DNA from 2 places in the Paenibacillus sp. 7541 genome. Region 1 is predicted to be linked to the other one. Evidence: a T-box and tRNA genes for the amino acid it is inferred to sense, from the RefSeq annotation. Region 1 holds a T-box; the other holds one or more tRNA genes.
What was found. A T-box is a leader RNA that pairs with one kind of tRNA and senses whether it is charged. The one in region 1 lies ahead of CHH75_RS23160 (valine--tRNA ligase), so its partner is inferred to be a tRNA-Val.
Positions count from the first base shown of each region.

Region 1 (3,112 bases):
AAAGGCGATAGTGAAGCGGGGGAAACGGAGCCGCTGGAGCATTGGATTCCGGTTGAAATTACCGTGCCTCTAAACCGCGTGTCTTCGCTGGATGACATTGCTGTTGAGATCGAGAATTTCGATGTGGATCTACTGTCCAAACGCAGCCTTAACATTACCGGCGTACTGTCATTGAAAGGCATTCAGGCTGCTGCGAAGCAGACGCGCGAAGCTTCCTGGAGCGGCGAGGAATTTACCGTGGTACATGCTCCCGACCAAGCTGAGCAGGAGGCAGCTGAGACCTACTTGAAGCTAAGCCAATTCGATTCAGAGCCGGGCTCTTCATCTGCTGCATCACAGCCTGAGGCGGGACACGGCGAACCGATTCACGACCGTGTTATTGAGGCTGAACCTGCCGGAGAGAACCGCACCGATCAATATTTGGCTTCCTGGGCCGAGTATGAGCGTCAGATTCGTCTGCAGGCAGAGCAGGAAGGACAGCAAATACAGGCTGGCAGCGGTGGAATACCGGCTTGGCCTGGGGTGGATCAATCGTTTGAGCAGGCAGCTCAGGCAGCTCAGGAAGAAGAGGCAAGCCGGGCAGAACCGTTTGGGGAAGCCGCGCAGCCAACAGATGCTTTTGCCCAGAATTTCGGCGATGCAGCGGAGCCTGCCTTACATAAGGAGGGGGCTGCCGAACCTGAAGCTGAGCCGTCATTCCCGAGTGTATGGCAGTTTGAGCGCGGGGCTCAACCTGAGCAGGCGCCGGAAGAACAAGCCTCCGTTTTTCCGGGCTTAACCGATCGCCAGCCGGAATCGGATCAGCTGCCAGTGCTGGAGTCGAGTCAGACTGAAGTGAACCAGTCGCTGGAGGCCTATTCGGCTGATAACAGCGCCCTGGAAGCATCCTCGATTCAGGAGGAAGAGGTTCAAGCCAGACCTGAACCGAAGGTAGCCTTCACCACGAAGACGAGCGACAAGCCAAGCGGTGAAAACCTTGGTTTCTCCTCGCTGCTGCAATCGAGCCGGACCGTCCAGGATCAGGACGAAGCGCTGGCCCGTGAAGAGGAAGAAATGGTGGAGGAAACGGCGGAGACATCGGCAGCGGAGGATGTGCAGTGGAAGAGCCTGTTTTTGGGCAGCAGACAGGAAGAATCGCCGTTCCGCAAAGTAAGAATGTGCATCGTGCAGCGTGAAGAGACGCTGGAGCTGATTGCCGAGCGCTATCAGTTAACGCCGCGGGAGCTGCTGCTGTATAACCGGATGTCCGAGCAAACGATCGAAGAAGGTCAGGTTTTATATATCCCTCAGTAATAGAAGTCACACCATATGGGGGAGCGCCGCACAGCAGCAGGTCAAGGGGATAGGCTCCTTGGTCTGCTGCTTGCTGCATTTGCGCACGAGGCTCCTGATGCAAGTGCCGCATGAAAATGTCTAGATTTGTCGGATAGAGGCATATATGGCCAGGAAGATGATTATCGCTATTTTTACATAGGTATACAGAGCTTTGGGCTCGGAAATACTCGAAATATTGACTATATGGAACAAGCACGTTAATATTGGAATATAATGAAGCACAGAAGTTTCAAAGAATAATGACGATGAACGGGAGAAGTAGGAAGGCTGACCTTCAGAGAGCGGGATTGTGTACGCTGTGAGATTCCGCAGGCAACGGCTTTTGCGAACAGTCACCCGGGAGTTGCATGCTTGAATCGTAGTACATGGCGGAAGTCCCGTCCGTGAGTGTAGAGCATGCCGGCTGCAGCCGTTACCTGTATAAAGTGTCGTGTTGACAGTCTTTTTGTGGATAAGTCCAATCTTTGAAACGAAGTCACCGCGAAACAAAGGTGGTACCGCGAGAGCACAGTCTTTCGTCCTTTGAGGACGAAAGACTTTTTTTGTTTTTGCTTGCAGAAATGGTTCAGCCGGGCTTTATGAAAACATTTCAGCTTGGCAATGATGATTAACAATAACGGAGGTACAAACATGGAGCTCAAAGAAAATCAGGCAACAAACCAGATGCCGACGACGTATGATCCGAAGGCAGCTGAACAGAAATGGTATCCGTACTGGAAGGAAGGCGGCTTCTTTCGAGCGGGACAACGTCCCGACGCCAAGCCTTTTACGATTGTTATTCCCCCGCCTAACGTAACCGGGATGCTGCATATTGGCCATGCGCTGGACTTTACCCTTCAGGACATTTTGATCCGGGTGAAGCGGATGCAGGGCTATGATGCGCTGTGGCTGCCGGGATCGGACCATGCGGGCATCGCCACCCAGACGAAGGTTGAGCAGAAGCTTCGTGAGAGCGGAATCAGCCGTCATGATCTGGGACGGGAGAAATTCCTAGAGAAGGTATGGGAATGGAAGGGGCAGTATGCCGATACGATTCGTGAGCAGTGGTCGAAAATGGGGTTGTCTCTCGACTATTCCAGGGAGCGCTTCACATTGGACGAGGGATTGTCCAAGGCGGTTCGCGAAGTGTTTGTCAAGCTGTATGAGAAAGGCTTGATCTACCGCGGGAAATATATCATCAACTGGGACCCGGCAGCGCGCACGGCGTTGTCTGACATCGAAGTTGAATATAAAGAAGTGCAAGGGCATTTATATCACCTGACCTATCCGCTTAAGGACGGCAGCGGCAGCATTACGGTGGCGACTACGCGTCCGGAGACGATGCTTGGGGATACGGCCGTGGCCGTTCATCCGAAGGATGAGCGCTACAAGGATATGATCGGCAAGACGCTGGTGCTGCCGATTGTCGGCCGCGAAATTCCGGTTATTGCCGACGAATACGTCGAGAAGGAATTCGGCAGCGGTGCGGTAAAGATTACGCCTGCGCATGATCCGAACGACTTCGAGATGGGACTTCGCCACAATCTTCCGCAAATCATCGTGATGGATGAATCGGGTACGATGAATGAATTTGCAGGCAAGTACCAGGGGCTGGACCGCAGCGAATGCCGGAAGCAGATCGTGAACGATCTGAAGGAAGCCGGCGTGCTGGTGAAAATTGAGGATCACGTTCATCAGGTTGGCCATAGCGAGCGCTCTGGCGCCGTTGTTGAGCCGTATCTGTCCACCCAATGGTTCGTTAAAATGAAGCCGCTGGCCGAACAAGCCATTGCAGCGC
Region 1 is NZ_NQLZ01000048.1:10,127-13,238, forward strand. It holds gene CHH75_RS23155 (LysM peptidoglycan-binding domain-containing protein) at 1-1,293, shown strand, start outside; T-box leader at 1,572-1,861, shown strand; gene CHH75_RS23160 (valine--tRNA ligase) at 1,966-3,112, shown strand, end outside.

Region 2 (3,112 bases), on a different contig from region 1:
AATTATATAGAGGATGGTGTTTTGTTTGCATCTAGAATGGCTTGGCTTTATGTTTTTTTCTTCCATTGAGGCGTTGTCCTTATATGTGTTGATTATGGCTTTGTTCAGGTTTAAAGTTATGGATTACGCCTGGCAGGCCGTTACCCTGGTTTTGTTGATTAATGTACAAAGCTTTATTCTCAGGAATGAGTTTGCCTTATCCGATCTCGTTCCGGTAATCAGCATTTTAATGTTCGTTTTTTTCTTCGCCGTTGTTGTGAAGATGCCGTTTGTATGGGCAGTGCTTGCTACAATACTCGGATACGTTATTTTCGCCGTGATACAGACAAGCATTATTGTGACGGTGTTTGGTTCGATCACAGCGATTCAAACCTCGGTCATGAATGGTTATCTGCTACAGTTAGCAAGTGCAGCTGTTCTGTTAATCATCTCATGGGTTTTAAAGAAACGAAATCTCGGATTCGCCTTTAATATGGAGGTTTTAAGGTTTAAATTTGAAGATTTCTTGGTCATGATATTTATCATCATTTTTATTGGAGCGATTACGCTTTTCCTATATCTGAATCAGACGTGGCTAACATTGCTGTTTTTCATCGTTAATGCCGGTTTTCTTCTTTTTTACGCAATACGAAAGGAGAAGGTCCATGATTGATTCATTATCATTAAAATTGGCCGAAGGACTGAAGAAACATGTTCCCGACCATAAGGCATCCATCCCCGTGCTTAAGCGCGGGTTGGATGTTATCCTGAATACGGTAGGCATCCTTGTTATGTCGCTGGGTATTTCCCTGATTACAGGGAACACCCGGGAGGTTGTAATCATTCTTCTATCGTTTGGCTTGCTCCGGCAATTGTCCGGAGGATTCCACCTTCAATCGAATGTTGGCTGTATTCTTCTTTCCTCGTTTTTATTCACTTCCTTGTCATTTCTCCAGCCTGGACAAGCAATAACTGTGGCTCTCACCTGCATAAGCATCGTTCTTGTACTTTTCTTTGCACCTTCGGGCATCACAGGCTACACACGGATTCGTCCCAAATACTATCCTGCGCTGCGGATATCATCCGCCGTTCTGGTAGCCAGTAATTTGTTTATCCTGTCGCCAGTTGTGGCTGTCAGCTTTTTTGCTCAGTCATTAACGCTTATACATCGAATAGGAGGTGAATCCAGACATGGTTAATCTCGTTCGCAGGATCAATCGTCGTCTTCTGTCATCGCTAGCATCGGTCCTTTCTTTGGTTGCTGTAGTATCCGTAAGCACGGCCAGCATTCTGTTCGTTTATAAGGGAGAAGTGCCTGAGGAACTGCTCCGGAAGGAGGAGTAGGGAATGCACCGCCATCTTACGTTTTATATCCATCGTGAAGGGGTCGTATTCGGCTCCTTCGTTTTTTTACTCATCGAATTCTATTGATTGGTAGCAAGTAACAAAGAAAAGAACCCTTGCTACGCAAGGGTTCTCGGCGATGATCTGTAGTGGGCTCGAACCACTGACCCCCACCCTGTCAAGATGGTGCTCTCCCAGCTGAGCTAACAGATCATGAATAATTTTCAAATGTATTAATTATATTAACACCCGTTTTGCCTGATGTCAATTGCTTTTCGTTATAAAAAATCGCTGTTCAGTCCAGAATAGATAAAGTATGATTTTTCCGGACAGGAGCGTGCTGAACACAGTGAAGATCAAGCGAGCAAGCCGTAGAAGCAGAACGATCAGTACTCTTGTACTATCGGCGCTACTTTGTAGCGGATGTAGCATAGCTGAAAGGACGTCCGTTGAGCTGGTTCCTCTTCATTCGCCTGCTGGGGCGGTGATGCTGGATGTGTATGATCGTTCGGTGGACAGTGAGGTATATTCTTCTCCGAAAATTGAAACCCTCGAAGAGGAAGAAACATTAAAGCCAGCAGATGACTGGGATACGCTGAAGCGCGTTCGATAATTGAGAGCTAGATTTTGATTCCCGTTGTAGATGGCAAAGGTCCAGAACCGCCTGCCTTCCAGCGCTGGCGGTTCTCCATAGTGAGGTGCTATTCTTCTTCATCCCACTTGCGGGAATATCCTTTTTTAATTGCGTAGAAGACAGGATAGATGATGGCGACCGAAATGATCACGGCCCAAAATATCGTGCTTCCCATGCTGCCGCTTTCCATGCAGGTACCCCTTTCCGATAGATGTCTGCTTACACTATACAGGAAATCGAATATTTTGTATAATATTGCGACCTGGTTTCTATATGAGACTGCGAACTTTTTACATAAAGAGGTGTTGTCCCATGGCGGCAGAGATTATTAATGTAACGACAGAAGAACAGTTGCAGCAGGCTCTGGACATTCGGAAGGATGTATTTGTGCTTGAACAGAAGGTTCCTATCGAGCTTGAAATTGATGAATACGACAGTCTGGAGGCCGATGCTCATCATATTCTGATCAAATCAGAAGGGCAGTACGCCGCAACCGGGCGGGTGACTTATTATAATAAAGATTCTGCTAAAATGCAGCGCATTGCCGTTCGTAAGCCGTTTCGCTCCAAAGGCATCGGAAGAGTGCTCATGATGGCTCTGGAATCGAAAGCACGAGAGCTGAAGCTGAAGTATGCCGTCCTGGATGCCCAGTGTCAAGCGGAAGAGTTTTATCAAAAGCTCGGATACGTTACCATTTCGGAGGAGCCGTTTGATGATGCAGGTATTCCACATGTTCGAATGAAAAAAGAACTTTAGTATCTACACGAGAAAGCTCCCCGAAGCATGATGGCTGCGGGGAGCTTCTGTGTCAGAATGTCGGAAGATTGTCCAGGTTGTTGCTCGGATCACCGTCAGCGTTGGAACGCAGGTGTTCGTCACCATCCCGGCCGCGGAAGACATTCAGGTTTTTGATCTCTTTATTTTTAACCATTGCTTGTGCCGTTTTGTAATCCACCACTGAACCGGAATCAAGCTGAAGTTCCACAATATCGCCGTCGCTATTTTTACGAACGGCCACAACCTCGGATTGCTGCATTTCATTTGCCATAGTCTATCGCCTCCCTGGGGATAGTGTTCCCATGGCAGCTTGCAGCCTATTCATCCCGATCCTTTATAGCACTATAATTCATATATCTTTTGCTGCTCAACAAACTC
Region 2 is NZ_NQLZ01000005.1:414,525-417,636, forward strand. It holds gene CHH75_RS04155 (hypothetical protein) at 26-652, shown strand; gene CHH75_RS04160 (accessory gene regulator ArgB-like protein) at 645-1,178, shown strand; gene CHH75_RS04165 (AgrD family cyclic lactone autoinducer peptide) at 1,171-1,323, shown strand; tRNA gene CHH75_RS04170 (tRNA-Val) at 1,464-1,536, opposite strand; gene CHH75_RS25125 (hypothetical protein) at 2,025-2,147, opposite strand; gene CHH75_RS04175 (GNAT family N-acetyltransferase) at 2,270-2,713, shown strand; gene CHH75_RS04180 (DUF3892 domain-containing protein) at 2,766-3,005, opposite strand; gene CHH75_RS04185 (MBL fold metallo-hydrolase) at 3,077-3,112, opposite strand, start outside.
Region 2: it encodes a tRNA-Val, which carries the amino acid that the T-box ahead of CHH75_RS23160 (valine--tRNA ligase) is inferred to sense. The anticodon was not compared.